DNA from 4 places in the Nonomuraea sp. NPDC050790 genome. Region 1 is predicted to be linked to each of the others. Evidence: riboswitches for the same ligand, from Rfam matches in the RefSeq annotation. Region 1 holds a riboswitch; each other region holds the start of a gene.
What was found. Region 1 has a riboswitch for cyclic di-AMP ahead of ACIBEJ_RS42985 (NlpC/P60 family protein). Riboswitches for the same ligand answer to the same signal wherever they lie in the genome.
Positions count from the first base shown of each region.

Region 2: linked by a shared signal. The riboswitch ahead of ACIBEJ_RS28100 (C40 family peptidase) and the one ahead of ACIBEJ_RS42985 (NlpC/P60 family protein) in region 1 are both predicted to bind cyclic di-AMP.
Region 3: linked by a shared signal. The riboswitch ahead of ACIBEJ_RS36145 (coiled-coil domain-containing protein) and the one ahead of ACIBEJ_RS42985 (NlpC/P60 family protein) in region 1 are both predicted to bind cyclic di-AMP.
Region 4: linked by a shared signal. The riboswitch ahead of ACIBEJ_RS41460 (C40 family peptidase) and the one ahead of ACIBEJ_RS42985 (NlpC/P60 family protein) in region 1 are both predicted to bind cyclic di-AMP.

Region 1 is NZ_JBITGF010000011.1:83,977-88,774, reverse strand. Features, by position in the region: gene ACIBEJ_RS43000 (RDD family protein) at 1-175, opposite strand, end outside; gene ACIBEJ_RS42995 (RDD family protein) at 290-1,564, opposite strand; gene ACIBEJ_RS42990 (amino-acid N-acetyltransferase) at 1,650-2,219, opposite strand; cyclic di-AMP (ydaO/yuaA leader) riboswitch at 2,556-2,704, shown strand; gene ACIBEJ_RS42985 (NlpC/P60 family protein) at 2,710-3,753, shown strand; gene ACIBEJ_RS42980 (LuxR C-terminal-related transcriptional regulator) at 4,204-4,416, opposite strand; gene ACIBEJ_RS42975 (cytochrome P450) at 4,768-4,798, shown strand, end outside.
Region 2 is NZ_JBITGF010000005.1:619,544-624,341, reverse strand. Features, by position in the region: gene ACIBEJ_RS28110 (LysR family transcriptional regulator) at 1-405, opposite strand, end outside; gene ACIBEJ_RS28105 (class I SAM-dependent methyltransferase) at 476-1,108, shown strand; cyclic di-AMP (ydaO/yuaA leader) riboswitch at 1,330-1,494, shown strand; gene ACIBEJ_RS28100 (C40 family peptidase) at 1,562-2,038, shown strand; gene ACIBEJ_RS28095 (hypothetical protein) at 2,108-2,821, shown strand; gene ACIBEJ_RS28090 (M48 family metallopeptidase) at 2,818-4,092, shown strand; gene ACIBEJ_RS28085 (glycosyltransferase family 4 protein) at 4,089-4,798, shown strand, end outside.
Region 3 is NZ_JBITGF010000007.1:633,963-638,760, reverse strand. Features, by position in the region: gene ACIBEJ_RS36165 (dihydrolipoyl dehydrogenase family protein) at 1-988, shown strand, start outside; gene ACIBEJ_RS36160 (50S ribosomal protein bL37) at 992-1,069, opposite strand; gene ACIBEJ_RS36155 (DeoR/GlpR family DNA-binding transcription regulator) at 1,204-1,983, shown strand; gene galT (galactose-1-phosphate uridylyltransferase) at 1,980-3,041, shown strand; cyclic di-AMP (ydaO/yuaA leader) riboswitch at 3,108-3,245, shown strand; gene ACIBEJ_RS36145 (coiled-coil domain-containing protein) at 3,252-4,205, shown strand; gene ACIBEJ_RS36140 (hypothetical protein) at 4,271-4,798, shown strand, end outside.
Region 4 is NZ_JBITGF010000010.1:142,278-147,075, reverse strand. Features, by position in the region: gene ACIBEJ_RS41470 (sugar ABC transporter substrate-binding protein) at 1-99, opposite strand, end outside; gene ACIBEJ_RS41465 (ROK family protein) at 278-1,444, shown strand; gene ACIBEJ_RS41460 (C40 family peptidase) at 1,536-2,105, opposite strand; cyclic di-AMP (ydaO/yuaA leader) riboswitch at 2,133-2,278, opposite strand; gene ACIBEJ_RS41455 (3-isopropylmalate dehydrogenase) at 2,378-3,424, shown strand; gene ACIBEJ_RS41450 (branched-chain amino acid aminotransferase) at 3,705-4,798, shown strand, end outside.

The sequences.
Region 1 (4,798 bases):
AGACCTCGGGCAGCCGCCCGTCGAAGACCTCCAGCAGCCCTACAGACCGGAAGAACGTCCACAGCGCGATGAACAGAATGTAATAGAACACGCCGAAGACCAGAGCCTCAATGAGGCGCGCGACCAGCCGCTCCCACCATTCGGCGGTCACTGTGCGTTGGGCGGGCGCGGCCATAGCCTCAACCTCTCGACGGCCTATTGATCGGCTGTCTCCTCATTTTGGTACGGCCGGGCCCCACATGAAACAGGGGCCACCGGACGGCGGCCCCTGAATCCATGACCACGACCACTACTTGATCTTGACCACCACGGTACGCGCCACCTTGTCGGCGAACGTCTGCTGCAGCGGCTTGTCCCACAGCTGCGAGGCGCCGTTCAGCGCGACGAAGATGTAGCCGAGCCAGCCCAGGAACGGAATGCCCGAGATCAGGTATCCGCCCCACGTGACGCCGGCCCGCTTCAGCGCGGCGTCGGTGGGCAGCCCGCCGGTCGGCATGGCGCCGCCGACCTGAACGATCTTGATGCCCATGACGATCTTGCCGAGCGTCTGGCCGTTCATCTTGGTCATGATGAGCTCGTAGGCGATATAGAGCGCCCCGATCAGCACACCCGCGATGAGTCCGACGAGCACCGGGCCGAAGAAGCCCGACGTGGAACCGTCGAGGGAGCTGTACGTCGCCAGGAAGATCCCGGCCATGATCAGGCTGACCACCCAGTAGACGATGCCGAACAGCACACCGTCGATGATTCGGGCGACCAGGCGCTGCCACCACTCGGCCAGGGGGGCCGGCGCGCCGGGCGGCTGTACGCCCACCGGCTGACCGTACTGCTGGCCGTAGCCGGGCTGGTAGCCCTGCTGACCGTAGCCCTGGGGCTGCTGGCCGTATCCGGGCTGCTGGCCATAGCCGGGCTGCTGCTGGCCGTAACCCGGCTGGGCGTACTGCTGCCCGGACGGGGGCTGCTGGCCGTAACCGGGCTGCTGGCCGTAACCCGGCTGCGAGCCGGGCTGCTGACCGTAGCCGGGCTGCTGCTGGCCGTATCCGGGCTGGGAGCCTGGTTGCTGGCCGTACCCGGGTTGCTGCTGGCCATAGCCGGGCTGGGACTGGGGCTGCTGACCGTAACCGGGCTGCTGGCCGTAGTCGGGTTGCTGCTGGCCGTAACCCGGCTGCGAGCCGGGCTGCTGGCCATAACCAGGCTGCTGCTGACCGTAGCCGGGCTGGGAGCCTGACTGCTGGCCGTACTGCTGCTGGCTGTAGTCGGGCTGGCCGTATCCGGGTTGCTGCTGGCCGTAGCCAGGCTGCGAACCGGGCTGCTGACCGTAGCCGGGCTGCTGACCGTATCCCTGCTGCTGGCCGTACTGGGGCTGGCCATAACCGGGCTGGGAGCCGGACTGCTGTCCGTATCCCTGCTGGCCGTAGGGGTCACCGTCATGGCGGTAGCCCACGACCGTCACGTCCGGGTCGGGCTCGCCCTGTGCGTGGCCCGCGTTGTGCTGTCCGTATTCGGGGGTCCCGGAATTGTCGCCGGGATCGTCCTGTGGATACGGCGGCTGTCCGGTGCTCACCGTGTCACCTCGCTTCGAGTGTGCATGTGGCACATGTCAGGACACATGCCTTCGCTGCCCAACGTATCGACATAGGTATCTACAATCACCTTTCCCTTTGGTCGAGGTCCGAGTCAAACGACGGGAGGTGGAGCAACATCCTGGTGTTGCCCAGGGTGTTGGGCTTGACGTGCTCCAAGTCGAGGAACTCGGCTACACCCTCGTCATAGGAGGCGAGCAGCTCGGCATAGACCTCGGGGGACACCGGGGTGCCCTTGATCGGGTTGAACCCATGCGCGGCGAAGAAATCCACCGCGAATGTCAGGCAGAACACCCGCCGCAGGCCGAGTTCGCGGGCCGTACCGATCAAAGCGGTAACGATTTGGCTCCCGACCCCGAGACCGCGGACGTCGGGGTCGACGGCCACGGTGCGAATCTCGGCGAGGTCCTCCCACAACACGTGCAGGGCGCCGCATCCCACGACCTGCCCGTCACGCTCGGCCACCCAGAACTCCTGGACGTCCTCGTAAAGGGTGACCGTGGCCTTTTCCAGCAGGCGAGGCCCGGCTCCGGCATAGGTGTCGACCAGGCGCCTGATCGTCCGGACATCCGGCGTACGAGCTCGCCTGACGACGACCTCGATGTCGGGTACGGCCCGTTCGACGACCTGTTCCATGGCACTTCAGAGTACAGACGCAATTACGGCTGAACCCTATTTGCCCACCTACTTCCCCGAACATCTCACCTAGTGGACGAGCATGCCCGACCACAGGCGACGCCCCCTCGACCACCAGGCGAATACCCGATGACGAGCAATGATTCCCTCGGTGACGCCGATCCTCACGTACGTCCCATGCACCCGCAAAGTGCGCATAAAGTCGCTCTTGTACGGCGGAGCACGTGATCCCCCCGTGACACTTCGGTTGTGAAACCTCAACCGACTTGGCAGTTCTGGTTGAGCACGAACCAGGAGTGCACTAGTGTCCAGCGTCGATGTCACCCGCGCTTTGCGCGCGGCGGCACGCCTAATCCCCTCCCCAGGGGAGCCGGGGACCCGCCGGTGGCCTCAGGCCACCCCGGGGTGAATCCGAGCCACGGCTCGGTAGGGCTGCTCCGGCCCGAACCCGTCAGCTAACCCGGTAGGCGGCCACGAGAGGAGCTGGTTGGTGAAGCGCACGCGTAACCGTGAGGGGAAGCCCGCGGGCAAGCATGCCCGCCCTCCCGAACCAGGCATCAAGAAGCGGTTGGTCGTTCTCACGGCAGCCGTAGCCGCGGTGACGTTCGTCGTCACCCCCCTCGGTTCCGCAGCGGCCGACCCGAAGCCGTCGCTCAAGCAGTTGTCCGAGCAGGCCGAGAAGCTCCACCTGGAGATCGAGACGCTCACCGAGCAGTACAACGGCCAGCGGGTGAAGCTCAAGGACGCCCAGGAGGCCGTCGACGCCGCCAAGAAGACACTGGCCACGAGCGAGGCCGACCTCGCCGCCAAGCGGCACAAGGCGGGGATGCTGGCCCAGAGCGAGTACATGATGGGCGGCTTCAGCCGCGCCCTCGCCTTCGCCGCCTCCGGCGACCCCGACCTCTTCCTCGACCGCGCGGCGACCAGTTACGCGCTGGAGCAGCAGCAGGGCGAGCAGGTCAACCAGGTCACCCGGGCCAGGGAACTGGCCGCGAAGGCCCAGACCGAGGCGAAGACCCGCATCGACGCGGTCTCCAAGATCGTCAACGATCTGGAGGCGCGGCGCGACAAGATCAGCAAGCTGGTCAAGAAGGTCGAGAGCGACCTGTTCCAGCGCGCCATCGGCGAGGCCGGCCGTCCCGGGACCCGTGCGGTCCGGGTCAACCTGCCGATCATCGGCTCCGGCAAGGCGGCCGAGGCGGCCAGGTGGGCGTTGACACAGCAGCTCAAGCCGTACGTGTGGGGGGCCGAGGGGCCCAGTTCCTACGACTGCTCCGGCCTGGTCATGGCGGCGTACCAGCGGGTGGGCATCTCGCTGCCCCACTACACCGGCGACCAGTGGACCGCCGGCACCCGCATCTCCCGCGAGGAACTCCGCCCCGGCGACCTGGTCTTCTTCTACAACGACCTGCACCACGTCGGCATCTACGTCGGCGGCGGCATGATGGTCCACGCCCCCCAGACCGGCGACGTGGTCCGCCTGGCCTCCATCTCCCGCCGCCCCTGGGCAGGCGCCGTCCGCATCGCCGACTAACCCCCACGCGGTACGACGCGCGGGGCACGGCACACGGGTTGTCCGGCGCAGAGCACGGGGCGCGGCGTGCCCGGCGCGCGGCACATGGCACATGGCGCAAGAGTGCGGCCTAGAACGCACGGCGCGCACCGCAAGGCGTGGGGCCGCACGGCACATGCGCACGGCGCGGAGCGCGGGGTGTGCGGCGCACGGCGCGGGGGTGCGCGGCGCCCGATGTCCAGTGTCTGGCGCGCGGCACATTGCGTGCGGCGCGGTGCTGAGGTGCGGAGTACCGGGCGCGTGGGGCGGATCGCGGGGGGTAGGCACGGGTTTCGGGTGCCCTGGCGAACTGCTGGGCATGTGGCGCGCGGCGTTGGGTGTGTTGGTGGGTGGGGCCGCGGGTGTGAGGCCCGTGGTGGGTGGGGTGTGGTCGACCCCGCCGGAGAACCGGCGGGGTCGGGTCCAGCCCTGCTAGATCAGTTGGCGGCGGGCCGCCCAGGCCACTGCCTCGATGGCGGTGGCCACACCGATCCTGTCGCATATCCCGCGCAAACGGCGGCGTACCGTGCGTCCACTGATTTCCAGCCGACGCCCTACCCGATCGACCGTGACTCCCTTGGCCAACTCGGCAAGCAAGGCTAAATCGGCGTGGCTCAGCTCAACGCCCTCGGTGAGCACCTCCATCGGGAGCCCTCCCCCCAACAGCAGAACTCGCAGACGTATCGGACCGCGCAACGCGCTCGTCCCGCAGACGGTAAACGCATTCAGGAAAGGTCGTCAAGCTCGACAATTGCCCAGCTTGACCAGCAGTATTGACATGATCGAATCTATGTGAAGTACTCGCCATATGTCGTCACACTTCGGGGCACGATGAGCGATCTCACTGATCCTTACAAGGCCCCCGGGGAGCCGACGTTGACCCCCGCCGACGTGCTGGGATTCGATCCGTTCGATTCCGGGTTCCGGCGTGACCCGTACGGAAAGTATCGGGAGCTTCGCGAGCGTGGCGATTTATTTCACACCCGAGGCGGTTTGGTGGTAGCCACATCACACGAGCACGTCTCGG
Region 2 (4,798 bases), on a different contig from region 1:
CAGGACGGCGGCGGCGCCCCCGCCCACGGTCAGCGACAGCTCGACCGCCGGGTGGCGGGCGGCGAAGAGGCGGAAGCACTCGGGCACGTACGCGGTGGCGGCGCTCGGGAACGCCTGCACCCGCACCCGCCCGCGCTCGCCGCTCGCATGCGCGGCCAGCCGGGTCTCCAGCAGCGCGATCCCGTCGAGCACGTGCGCGGCCTGCTCCAGGGCGGCCTGTCCGGCGCCGGTGGGGCGTACGCCGCGTGGCAGCCGGTGGAACAGCAGCACCCCGGCCCGGCGCTCCAGGGCGGCGATCTGCCGGGAGACGGCCGGTTGGGTCATCGACAGCGCCTCGGCGGCGGCCGAGAACGACCCCAGCCGCCCCACCTCTGACAGCACCTTCAGCGACCAGACGTCAAGCATGCATGGAGCTTATGTCTTTCATGCCGATCCCGCAGTGGTGCGCATGGCTCGGGCCGCGCACGATCGGGTCATGGACACCTGGATGCTCTCCGCGCTCCCCGACGCCCCCGCCCGCGTGCTCGACGCGGGCTGCGGCGCGGGCGCCCTGGCCGCGGCGCTGATCGCGCGCGGACACGACGTCACCGCCATCGACCTCGACCCGTCCGCGGCCAGGGCGGCGGGGGTGCCCGCGCGGGAGGCCGACCTGACGGTCTACGAGGACGACCCGTTCGACGTCATCGTGCTGTCACTGTCGCTGCACCACATGCACCCGCTGGAGGCCGCGCTCGACCGGACGGCCGCGCTGCTGCGGCCCGGCGGCCGGCTGGTGGTGGACGAGTTCGCCTGGGACTGGGCCGACGCGGCCGCCGCGACCTGGTTCTACGACGTCGGGAGGCTGCTCGGCCGCTTCGACCGGCCCGAGCCCGACCCCCTGGCCCGATGGCGCGCGGCGCACGTCGACCACTCGCCCGCCGGGGACATGCTCGACGCCGTCGCCGCCCGGTTCGAGGTCGTGCGGATGCGGCGGGTGCCGTACCTCTTCCGGTATCTCGGCGGCGAGCACGCGGCGCGGCTGAAGGAGATCGAGGAGGTACGGCACCAGCCGACCGGCTTCCGGCTGACCGCTGTGACCCGTGTGACAGGTGTGACGAATGGGACCTGACTCACCCCCTGGAGCTCCAAGTGTGAGGAGGGTCACATTCCGGTAACGGACCCCTGTGTCCAGCAGGAGTTCCCGACTTGACTGACACCTCTGTCGGATCTTGACAACTTTGCCGGGACTTTGCCGAGCCGTGAACCCGCGAGTACGTTCTGGCGTCGCGGCGAACAAGCCATGTCGCCGAGTCCCACAGAGATCCGCCGGTCACCCCCTGCTCGACAAGGGGCCGTGACCTGCCGAGTCCGTGCAGCCAGGAGGCACGGAGCCGGGGAACCACCGATCCCATTCCCCCGGGATCAAGGGGTGAATCGGCGCGTTTCGGCGTGCCGTAGGGCGACTTCCAGGCCCGAATCCGTCAGCTAACCCGGTAGGCGTTCGTGGAAGAACCAAGGAGAAATCCTGTCTACCTCCCTGCACAACCCCCGTCGTCTTGTCTTGAGTGGTGCGGCGATCGCCATGACCGTGACGGCCGGAGGGTTCGCCCTCCATGCCCCGGCGGCCCAGGCGCAGACCGCGGTCAAGACCACCGTGACGGCCAAGACGGCGAAGCAGTCGGCGACTGCACGGCAGAAGAGCAAGGCCCGCAAGGCCGTCTCCGCGGCAAGGGCGCAGATCGGCGACCCGTACCGCTACGGCGGAACGGGACCCGGCGCCTTCGACTGCTCCGGTCTCGTCCAGTACGCCTGGAAGAAGGCCGGAGTCAAGATCCCCCGCGTGACGCACAGCCAGTACGCGCGCATCAAGAAGAAGATCTCGTGGAAGTCGCTGCAGCCGGGTGACCTGCTGTTCTTCCGCGGTCGAGGCCACGTCGGCATGTACGTCGGCGACGGCAAGATGGTCCACTCGCCCAGTTCGGGCAAGCGGGTGCGCATCGAGAAGCTCGGCGGATGGCGCAAGTCGTCCTTCGCAGGAGCCGTCCGGCCCGGTCTGTAGCCGCCCGGTCCGAAAGGCCCCGTCCCCTCCCGGGACGGGGCCTTCGCGCGTCCGGCTACCATCGGGGCCGTGGTCGTGAGCCGTCGCGCCGCCCTCGCGGCCCTCCTGGTCGTCGTGCCGGTCGGCTGCGCGCGCGAGCCGGCCGGCCGTACCCCTCGGGACGGGGTGGACCGCGCGGACCTGTCGCTGCGCGCGCGGCGGGCGGCGGAGCGGGTGGCGGCGGTGCTCGGCCATCCGGTGCGCCCCAGCGTCGAGGTCGCCGCCGACGCGGCGCAGGCGGCGCGGACGGCGGGCACGGCCTCCGCCGAGGGACTGGCCGCGCTCGCCCACGACGGCAGGGTCATCGTGATCCCCGAGAACTACGCCCGGCTCACCCCCACCGGGCGCGACGTCGTGCTCGCCCACGAGCTCACCCACGTGGCCGCGGGGACCGGCGGGCTGCCCGCCTGGCTGTACGAGGGCTTCGCCGACTACGTGGCCTACAAGGACGCCGCACTGGCCGTGCCCGTGGCGGCGGCGGAACTGGCCGCCGAGGTGCGCGCGGGCCGGGTGCCGCGGGAACTGCCGGGAGCGGGCGCGTTCGCGCCGGGGGCCGCGCGGCTGGCACAGTCCTACCAGGAGGCCTGGCTGGCGTGTCGCTTCCTCGCCGCGCGCTTCGGCGAGGACAGGCTGGTGAGGTTCTACCGCGACGCGCGGCGGCTGGGTGTGGAGCGGGCCCTGCCCCTGCCCGCCCGCGAGCTGGCCGCCGGGTGGCGCGCCTACCTAAGGAAGGAACTCGAGTGACCGATCAGCGGGAGAAGGCCCCCGCGCGGGTACGGCGCCAGGCCGGGGTCGCCGCCGTCGTGCTCGGCGCCGCCGTGGTCGTGGCCGCCGCGCTCACCACGCCCTGGCGGGCCCTGCCGCCGGACGCGCCCCAGGTCGCCCCCGACCCGGCCCGCGACTTCTCCGCCGCCGAGATCGCCAGGTCGCAGGCGTTCGACGCGGCCACCAGCCTGCCGTCGTACCTGTCGCTCGGCCTCACGATCCTGTTCGCGGGGCTGCTGGTCGCCACGCCGCTCGGCGCGAAGGTCCTGGGACGGCTCAGGGGCCCGTGGTGGCTGCGAGCCGTGCTGGGCGTGCTGCTGCTCACCGCGCTGGTCGAGGTCGTGCGCTGGCCGCTCGGCATGTGGTTCGAGGTACGGCTGCGCGAGTTCGGCCTGTCCACCCAGGAATGGGCGGCGTGGAGCGGCGACCGGCTGAAGAACATCGCGGTGCGGGTCGTGCTGCTGTCCATCATGATCGTGGCGCTGGTGGGTCTGGCGCGCAGGTTCCGGCGCTGGTGGGTGCCCGCGGCCGTGGGCGCCGCCGGGCTGACCGTCGCCGCCTCGTTCGTGTATCCGGTCGTCTTCGAGCCGCTGTTCAACGACTTCCGTTCCATGCCGGCCTCGCCGCTGCGTACCAGCCTGCTGGCCATGGCCGAGCGGGACGGCGTGCTGGTCGAGGACGTGCTCGTCGCCGACGCCTCCCGCCGCACCACCGCGCTCAACGCCTACGTCTCCGGCTTCGGCGCCACCCGCCGCATCGTCGTCTACGACACGCTGCTGAAGGCGCCGGAGCCGGAGGTCGAACTCGTCGTGGCTCACGAACTCGGCCACGCCAAGTACGACGACGTGCTCAACGGCACGCTCATCGGCGCGCTGGGGGCCGCGTTCGGCGCCGCCCTGCTGTTCGCGGTCTTCCCCCTGGTACGGCGGCGCGCCCGCGTCACCGCCATCACCGAACCCCTGGCCGTGGGCGCCGTCATGGGCCTGATGAGCCTGGCCACCGTCCTGTCCGGACCCGCCCAGAACGTCGTCAGCCGCCACGTCGAGGCCCGCGCCGACGCCCACGCCCTCGACCTCACCCGCGACCCGGCGACGTTCACCGCCATGCAGAAGCGCCTGGCCACGACCAACATCTCCGACCTGGCGCCGGACCCCCTTGAGCACGTCCTGTACTCCTCCCACCCCACCGCGCCGCAGCGCATCGCCATGGCCCGCTCCTGGGCGCTGCTGAACGGCGTCCCCGAGCCGTGAGGCGCGTCCTCTTCGTCACGAACGACTTCCCGCCCCGGCAGGGTGGCATCCAGTCGTTCGTGCACGGGCTGGCGGTGCGCACGCCCGGGGCGGTCGTCTACGCGCCGGCCTGGGCGGGCAGCGCCGAGTTCGACCGGCGGCAGCCGTACCCGATCGTGCGGCACCCCACCTCGCTCATGCTGCCCACGCCCGGCGTCGCGCGGCGGGCCGCCCGCCTGGTGACCCGCCTCGGCGCCGAGACCGTCGTCTTCGGCGCGGCGGCGCCGCTGGGGCTGCTCGCGCCCCGGCTGCGGGCGGCGGGGGCGCGGCGGGTGGTGATGCTGACCCACGGCCACGAGGCGTCGTGGGCGGGCACGCCGATGCTGCGCGGGGTGCTGCGTCGTATCGGCGCGCATGCGGACGTGGTGACCTACCTGGGGGAGTACACGCGGGAGCGGCTCGCGCGGGTGGTTCCCTCCGGGAAGCTGGTACGGCTGGCGCCTGGCGTCGACACCGCGGCCTTTCATCCTGGGGTGGAGGCTGTCCGGGCCTTCGGCGGGCCGGTGGTGGTGTGCGTGTCCCGGCTGGTGCGGCGCAAGGGGCAGGATCAGTTGATCCGGGCTTGGCCCGCCGTGTTGCGTGCGGTGCCGGATGCGGTGTTGTTGCTGGTGGGGGATGGGCCCGACCGGCGGCGGCTGGAACGGCTGGCGGCTGGGACGCGGTCGGT
Region 3 (4,798 bases), on a different contig from region 1:
GATCACGGGTCCCGGCGAGGTGACCGTCGGCGACCAGGTGCTGCGGGCCGCGCGCGGCATCGTGATCGCGACCGGCTCGCAGCCCTCGGTGCCGCCGATCGAGGGGCTGGCGGACACGCCGTACTGGACGAACCACCAGGCGATCGAGAACGCCGAGCTGCCCGAGTCGATCATCGTGCTCGGGGGCGGCGCGATCGGGGTGGAGCTGGCCCAGATGTTCAGGACGTTCGGCGCGGCGGTGACCGTGGTCGAGGCGGCCGACCGGCTGATCGCCCTGGAGGAGCCGGAGGCGAGCGCGGTGCTGGAGAAGGTCTTCACCGATCAGGGCATCGACGTGCGTACCTCGGCCAAGGTGGCGCGCGTCGACCATGACGGCGGGCTCTTCGACGTCGCCGGGGCGCGGGCGCAGCGGCTGCTGGTGGCGACGGGCCGCAGGGTGGATCTGAAGGCGCTGGGCGTCGGCGCGATCGGCCTCGACGAGAGCGCCAGGGCGATCCCCGTGGACGCGCGGATGCGCGCGGCCGAGGGCGTCTGGGCGATCGGCGACGCGGTCGGCAAGGGCGCGTTCACGCACATGTCGATGTACCACGCGAACATCGTGGTCAAGGAGATCCTCGGCGAAGCGGTCCACGAGGCCGAGTACCACGCCGTGCCCCGGGTGACCTTCACCGACCCCGAGATCGGCTCGGTGGGCCTGACCGAGGCGCAGGCCCGCGACCAGGGCCTGGACGTGCGCACCGCCGTCGGCGACCTGGGCACCCGCGGCTACATCGCCCAGGCGGAGGGGCTGGTCAAGCTGGTGGCCGCCGACGGCGTCCTGGTCGGGGCGACGGTCGCGGCCCCGCCCGGCGGCGAGGTGCTGGGGCTGCTCACGCTGGCCGTCCACGCGCGCGTGCCGCTCACCAGGCTGGACGAGATGATCTACGCCTACCCGACGTTCCACCGGGCGGTTTCGGCCGCCGTGAAGGAGCTCACCGCGGCCGGGTGACCGTCAGCGCGCTGCGGGGCGCTTGCCGTGGTTGGCCTTCTTCTTCTTGCGTGCTCTGGACTTGCGGGCGCGCCTTGCCATCCGTCGTCCTCCCTTGAGCGGGGTCTTTGAGCGGTACGGCATGCGTATCCCAGACCAGGGCCCCCGGCAAGCGTCCTCACATTCTTCAACATGTTCATGTCATAATCTGTTTGAACTTGTTGGAAGGAGGGCGCGTGCTCGCGCAGCAGCGGCAGCAGACGATCCTCGAACGGGTCCGGGCCAGCGGCGGCGTCCGCGTGGCCGACCTCGTGCGCGAGCTCGGCGTCTCCGACATGACGGTCAGGCGCGACCTCGAGTCGCTGGCCGAGCGCGGCCTGCTGGAGAAGGTGCACGGCGGCGCGACCGCGCTCGGACCCGGATCCACCGAGGAGCCGGGCTTCACCGCCAAGTCCGCCCGCCAGCAGCAGGAGAAGGAGGCGATCGCGCGCCGCGCGGCCGCACTGGTCGGGCCGGGCACCGCGGTCGCCCTGTCGGCGGGCACCACCACGTGGGCGCTGGCCCATCACCTGGTCTCGGTCGCCGACCTCACCGTCATCACGAACTCGGTCCCGGTGGCGGACGTCTTCCACCGCGCCCCGCGCGCCGACCGCACGGTCGTGCTGACCGGCGGCGTGCGCACGCCCTCCGACGCGCTGGTCGGCCCCGTCGCGGTCGCCGCCATCCGCCGGCTGCACGTGGACACGCTGTTCCTGGGCGTGCACGGCATGAGCGTGCGGGCCGGCTTCACCACGCCGAACCTGCTGGAGTCGGAGACCGACAGGGAGCTGGTGGCCGCCGCGCACCGCCTCGTCGTGCCCGCCGACCACACCAAGTGGAACACCGTCGGCATCAGCACGATCGCCGACCTGAACGAGGCCGACGTTGTCATCACCGACCAGGGGCTGCCCGCCGAGGCGCGGGCCGAGCTGGCGGAGCGCGTCGGAGAACTGATCATCGCGGAGGGCACGCAGTGAAGCGCACCATCACCCACCTGGCCGACGGGCGAGAGCTGATCTACTTCGACCGGCGCGACGACGCCGACAGGAGCGCGGTGGACCGGCGGCCGCTCGACCCCCGGCCGGTCGCCTCCGAGCTGCGCTACGACCCGCTGACCGAGGAGTGGATCGCGATCGCGGGGCACCGGCAGACGCGGACGTTCATGCCGCCTGCCGACGAGTGCCCGTTGTGCCCGTCGACCGGCACGCGGGCCTCGGAGATCCCGGCACACGACTATGACGTGGTGGTGTTCGAGAACAGGTTCCCCTCTTTCAGCGGAAATTTTGGGACTTATCGGGACGTGGGGGGCTTGAGTGAGGTGCGGCCGGGTGCGGGGCGGTGTGAGGTGGTGTGCTTTACCTCGGACCACTCCTCCTCGTTCTCCCGGCTGAGCGACGCGCAGGTCGAGCTGGTCATGGAGGCGTGGGCGGACCGCACCGCCGAGCTGTCCGCGATCGAGGGCGTCGAGCAGGTCTTCGTGTTCGAGAACCGGGGCGAGGAGATCGGGATCACGCTGACCCACCCGCACGGGCAGATCTACGCCTATCCGTACGTGACGCCGCGGACCAGGCAGCAGCTCGCGGCGGCGCAACGGCGGCCGGGGCTGTTCGCGGACGTGCTGGCCGCCGAGCGGGCCGGGGAGCGGGTCGTGGCCGCCAACGACCTGTGGACCGCCTTCGTGCCGGCCGCGGCGCGCTGGCCGTACGAGGTGCATCTCTACCCGCACCGGCAGGTGCCGGACCTCGCGGCGCTGACCTCGGCCGAGCGGGCGGCGTTCGCGCCGCTCTACACCTCGGTGCTGCGGGCGCTGGACGGGATCTTCGGGGTGGCCATGCCGTACATCTCGGCGTGGCATCAGGCGCCGGTGCGGCACCTTCGTGAGCTGGGACATCTCCACCTGGAGCTGTTCTCGATCAGGCGCGCGCCCGGCAAGCTCAAGTACCTGGCGGGTTCGGAGTCGGCGATGGGGGCCTTCATCAACGACGTGCTGCCCGAGGAGGCCGCGCGGCTCCTTCGATCACAGGTAGATCACTAATTGGTTTCCACTTGAAGTCGCGTTACCAGGGATTTACTACTAATATCCCTCACGCACCGGTTGTCACAGCCGTTGCCGCCTAATCCCGGGCGTGTTGCCCGGGAGCCGGGGACCCACCCTCACCTGGGGTGAATCCACTTCGGTGGTAGGGCATCTCCCAGCCCGAACCCGTCAGCTAACCCGGCCGGCAGATGGAGAGGAATGCCCCACGTGGCGGTTGCGTCCCCCGCGACTTTGGCCATCGGTCTGATCACCGCCGCAGCTGTGGCGCTCACCCCGGCGACCGCGCAGGCCGCGCCCAAGCCGAGCGAGAAGCAGTTGCGGGCCGAGCTGAAGAAGCTCAACACCAAGGTCGACACGCTCATCGAGAGTTACAACGGCAAGCGCGTGGCCCTCGCCAAGGCGAAGGACGCCGAGAAGGCCGCCCAGGACCGCCTGGCCGCCGCCGAGCAGGCGCTGGTGGACGCCGAGCGGCGGGTGGCCGAGATCGCCCAGCTCCGCTACCAGGGCACCGGCACCTCACTGCCCCCCTTCCTGTACACGCCGGACGCGCCGGGCGCGGCCGTACTGGAGCAGCTCACCGACGAGGAGCAGGCGGTCATCGCGGGCGTCGCCGCCGCCCGCGACCAGAAGAAGAAGGCCGCCGACGAGGCCGCCTCGCTCACCACCCAGATCGCCGGGCAGGCCGAGACCGTCGCCAAGGAACGCGTGGCCGCCGAGGGCGTCATCAAGGACATCAAGGACAAGCTCCAGGACCTCATGCCGTACGGCACCGGCAAGCGCAACAACGGCTCCTGGGCCCCCGAGCTGCCCTCCGGCTCCGACAACATCACCTCCCGCATGCGGATCATCCGCGACGAGATCAAGAAGACCTTCAACCTGCCCTTCGAGGTCGGCTGCTACCGCTCGGGCGGCGGCGGCGAGCACCCGCTGGGCCGCGCCTGCGACTTCATGATGAGCACCGGCGGCTCCATGCCCACGGCCGCCAACCAGGCCCTCGGCGACCAGATCGCGGCCTGGGCGATCAAGAACAAGGACCGCTTCGGCGTGAAGTACGTGATCTGGAAGCAGCGCATCAACATGGGCTCGGGCTGGCGGGCGATGAGCGACCGCGGCAGCGTCACCGAGAACCATTTCGACCACCCCCACATCTCCATGCACTGAGTGCGCCCACCGCACCGCCCCAGTAGGGTGGCGCGTCGGACGTGATCACCGGGCAAGGAGGCAACGTGGCGCTGCAGCCACCGCCGGGGCTGGCCATGCTGCTCAACCTCGTGGTCTCCTGGCCGCTAGCCGACGAGGACCGCCTGTACGAGGCAGGGACCCGGTGGATCGCCTTCGCGATGACGGCGGCGCGCGTCTCCTCCACCGCGGCCGCGCACGCCGCCAGGACCACGGCCGGGAACGACGGCGAAGGGGTCAGGGCGTTCGACGGCGAGTGGCGCGACACCTCGGATCGCTCCGGAGACGCGGTCACCGCCGCGCTACTCATCGGCGGCGCGCTGCGACTGTCCGCGTTGATCGTGCTCGCCATGAAGGTGGCGCTGATCGTCCTGATCATACGGCTGGCGCTGCACGTCTCACGGCTGGTCGCGCTCTCCGGTCCCACGGGCGGCGCCTCGCTGGCCGCCGTGGGTCCCGCCGTCGGCGGCGCCAGGACGACCGCGCGCGAGATCATCCAGCGGATGACCGACCTGCTGGAACGCAGCGCGCTGCGCCTGTTCGGACGCGCGTCGGCGCTGCTGCGCAAGCCGCCG
Region 4 (4,798 bases), on a different contig from region 1:
GGACGGCCGGGTGCCGGCCGTCGTGTCCGCGCCTCCGCCGCCACATGCCGCCAGCAGCAGCATCGCGGCCGCCACGGGGACCATCACTGCTCGGTGCATCGCGCATCGTTCCTCTCGAGTGCAGCCGGACCCCCGATCCACCCACCAGCCGACCCCGCCCTTCACCGCCTTCGCCAGGACTCTCGGCCGGGCAGGACCGGATCGGATGATGGTTGGTAAGAAAGGTAATTTACTATCCCGCGCGTTGGCTAGAGTCTGCCGTGAAGGGGAGGTCGCGGTGCGAAGCGAGCTGGGAAACCCGCGGTTGCTGCGGGTCATGAACGAGCGGCGGCTGCTGGACCAGCTTCACCGCGAGGGCCCCGCGTCCAGAGCCGACCTCGCCAAGGTCACCGGCCTGTCCAAGCCGACCGTCTCCGCCGCGCTGGCCGGGCTCGAGGAGGACGGCCTGGTCCACCTCGTCGGCGAGGTGTCCGGCCGCCCCGGCCCCGTCACCTCCCTCTACGACGTCAACGCCGCCTCGGCCCACGTCGCCGGCATCGACATCGGCCGCAACTGGATCCGGGTGGCGGTGGCCGATCTGCGGGGGGCGTTCGCGGGCCGTACCGACGGGCGTAACACCGCGCGGACCTCCGCCGAGCTGGGCGAACTCGTCGCGGGGCTGGCGCGGGCGGCGGCGCGGGAAGCCGAGCTCGACTGGTCGGCCATCGTCTGCGCGGTCGTGGGCTCGCCCGGCGTCTACGACCAGAACGCCGGCCGCCTCGACCTCGCCCCCAACCTCCCCGGCCCCGACCTGGCCGAGCGCCTGCGCGCCGCCCTCAACGTGGACCTGGTCATCGAGAACGACATCAACCTCGCCGCGGTCGGCGAGCACGCCTACGGCGAGGGCCGGGGCAAGTCGAACTTCGCCCTGGTCTCGATCGGCACCGGCGTGGGCATGGGCATCGTCGTCAACGGCGAGCTGTACGTGGGGGCCAGGGGCGCCGCGGGAGAGGTCTCCTACATCCCGGCCGTCGAGGAGCAGGCCGTGGACCAGCGGGACGCGCGGGAGCACGGGGCCACCGAGACCCTGGCCGCGGCGCCGGGCGTGGTGCGCGCGGCACGGGCCGCGGGGCTGTCCCTGGACACGGCCAAGGAGGTCTTCGCCGCCGCGGAGAGCGGCGACCGGGCGGCCCTGTCGGTCGTGGCCGCGGAGGGCCGCAGGATCGGCGGCCTGCTCGTGGCGGTGGCCGCCGTCCTGGATCCCGAGGTGATCGTGCTGTCCGGCGGCGTCGGGCACAACCTCGACCTGCTGGGCGAGGCCATCCAGCGCCGGATCGCCGAACTGGGCCCCCTCAGGCCCGCGGTCGTGGCCAGCGCGCTGGGCGACAGCGGCGTGTTGCTGGGCGCCGTCGCCCACGCGCGCGGCCGGGCCTGGGACCTGATCTTCTCCGCCCGTATGGGCTGAGGCCCTGCTATGTGCTGAGGCCCCGTATGGGCTGAGGCCCTGTTATGTGCTGATGCCCCGTATGGGCTGAGGCCCTGTTATGGGCTGAGGCTCAGAGGGTCGCGGTCGGCATGACGGGCGCCGGCGCGCGGCGCAGTTCGGCGAGACGGTCGGTGAGCTTGACGCCCTTGGGGTCCGGGCGCACCGCGCCCACGAACGCCCGCCGCCGCCACGAGCTCAGCTTCTCCTCCTTGACCACGTCCCCGGTACGCGGCGCGTGCACCATGTGACCAGGCTTGGAGATCATGCCCACGTGCCCCAACCCGGAGAAGAAGACCAGGTCACCGGGCTTGAGATCCTTCCAGGCGATCTTCCTGGAGAAGGCGGAGTACTGCTGGGCGGCGGTGCGGGGCAGTTCGATGCCCGCGCTCTCGTAGGCGCGCAGCATGAGTCCTGAGCAGTCGTAGCCGCGCCTGCCGGTGCCGCCCCAGACGTACGGCGTGCCGCGCTTGTCCATGGCGTAGGCCAGGGCCTTCTCCCAACTGGGCTTGGGCGCCTGCCGTTCCTGGACCTGCTTGACCACCTGACCGGTCAGCGTCACCTCGTAGGGGTCGACGGCGGCGCTGTCGGGAGCGGCGGTGGCGGGGGATGCGAGGGTGGCCGCGGTGACACAGGTGAGCACGGCGGTCGCGATGATGCGAGACAGGGGAATGTCCTTCCACACGGCCTACCGGGTTAGCTGTCGGGCTCGGGCTGGAAGTCGCCCTACCGCGCTGGGATGACGCGGATTCGCCCCATAGGGGAAGTGGGTCCCCGGCTCCGCGCTACGGTGCGCGGATTCGGCTCGTGGGACTCTAACGAAACAGTCAAAAGCGTGCAAATCGGGCAAAATGCAGTGTCCGAAAAATGAGATGGGTTGCTCGGCAGGCGAGACGAACCGGTAAGGTACCGCCCATGGAGTCGCGTAGCATTCGCCTGGCCGTCATCCCCGGAGACGGGATCGGCACCGAGGTCGTCAACGAGGGCCTCAAGGTCCTCGAAGCGGTCGGTCCCAAGTTCGACATCACGCACTACGACCTCGGCGCGGACCGCTACGCCAGGACCGGCGAAGTCCTGCCCGACTCCGTGCTCCAGGAGCTGCGCGGCTACGACGCGATCCTGCTCGGCGCCGTCGGCGACCCCCGCAAGGTGCCGCCCGGCCTGCTGGAGCGCGACCTGCTCCTGCGCATCCGCTTCGACTTCGACCACTACGTCAACCTGCGCCCGGTCAAGCTGCTGCCCGGCGTCGCGACGCCGCTGGCGAACACTCCGCCGGAGAACCTCGACATCGTCGTCGTCCGCGAGGGCACCGAGTCGCTCTACGCCGGGACCGGCGGCGCCATGCGCAAGGGCACGCCGTACGAGGTGGCGACGCAGGAGTCCATCAACACCGCCTACGGCGTCGAGCGCGTCGTCCGCTACGCCTTCGCCAAGGCGCAGAGCCGCCCGCGCAGGAAGCTCACGCTGGTCCACAAGACCAACGTGCTCACCTTCGCCGGCGACCTCTGGCAGCGCACCTTCGACCGCGTGGCCGAGGAGTACCCCGAGGTCACCACCGACTACGTGCACATCGACGCGGCCACGATGTTCTTCGTCAACCAGCCCGAGCGCTTCGACGTGATCGTCACCGACAACCTGTTCGGCGACATCATCACCGACCTCGGCGCCGCCGTGGCCGGTGGCATCGGCCTGGCGGCCAGCGGCAACATCAACCCCGAGGGCGCCGCGCCGAGCATGTTCGAGCCGGTCCACGGCAGCGCGCCCGACATCGCCGGGCAGGGCAAGGCCGACCCGACCGCCACGGTCCTCTCGGTCGCCATGCTCCTGGACCACCTCGGCCTGACCGCCGAGGCCGCCCGGGTCGAGCAGGCCGTCGCCGCCGACATCGCCGAGCGCGGCGCCGCCCGCACCACCGCGGAGATCGGCGACGACCTCGCCGCCCGAGTATCCGGCGGCGCCTGACGCCGCAGGCCACCGGCCCCGCGAGCGGCCCGCCGTACCCTTGGACCATCGGTACGGCAGGCGGCTCAGGACCACCCGGTACCCCAGACCTGACCAGCGGCCCAGGCGCCCCAGCGCACTCGCGGCCGCCTGACCACCTACGCCCGGTGGCTCGCGAGAGCCTCCGGGCGTTTTCGTTGCGCCCTAACGGTCGTCCTTTTAGATGCAGTAAGTTCCCTCTACCCGATCCGGCGCAGAATGGATGCAGGGTAGTCCTCAAAGAAAGAGAAGGATCTCCGTCATGACCACCTCTCAGAAGCTCAGCTTCGACGTGCAGCTATCCGACCACGCTCGCACCGCGGCAGAGCGCGAGGCGGTACTGGCGAGCCCCGGGTTCGGGAAGGCCTTCACCGACCACATGGTCTCGATCGACTACACCGAGGGCGCCGGCTGGCACGACGCCCGCCTGACGCCGTACGGGCCGCTCACGCTCGACCCCGCGACCTCCGTCTTCCACTACGCGCAGGAACTGTTCGAGGGACTCAAGGCCTACCGCCACGCGAACGGCTCGATCGTCACCTTCCGCCCGTACGCCAACGCCGCCCGCTTCAACCAGTCCTGCCTGCGCATGGCCATGCCGGAGCTGCTGGAGGACACCTTCGTCGAGGCGCTCGAAGTCCTGGTCCAGGCCGACCGCGACTGGGTCCCCACCACCGAGGGCCACAGCCTCTACCTGCGCCCGTTCATCATCGCGACCCAGGTCGGCCTCGGCGTCAACTACCCGTCCGAGAACTACCGCTTCATGGTGATCGCCTCACCCGCCGCCTCGTACTTCAGCGGCGGCGTCAAGCCGGTCTCGGTGTGGCTGTCGACCGACTACACCCGTGCCGCGCCCGGCGGCACCGGCGCCGCCAAGTGCGGCGGCAACTACGCCGGCGCCTTCGTCGCCCAGCGCGAGGCCGTCGCCCAGGGCTGCGACCAGGTCGTCTGGCTCGACTCCCACGAGCACCGCTACGTGGAGGAGATGGGCGGCATGAACCTCTTCTTCGTCTACGGCGACCGCCTCCTCACCCCCGCCCTCACCGGAACGCTCCTGCCCGGCATCACCCGCGAGTCCATCCTCACGCTCGCCGGCGACCTGGGCCTGAAGGCCGAGGAGGGCCGCCTGTCGATCGAGGAGTGGCAGGCCGGCTGCGAGTCGGGCGAGCTGACCGAGGTCTTCGCCTGCGGCACCGCCGCCGTGGTGACGCCGGTCGGCTCGGTCAAGGGCGCCGACCGCGCCTGGACCGTGGGCGACGGCACGCCGGGCCCGGTCACGATGCGCGTGCGCGACGAGCTGGTCGGCATCCAGTACGGCACCCGCCCCGACCCCCACGCCTGGATCCACAAGATCAG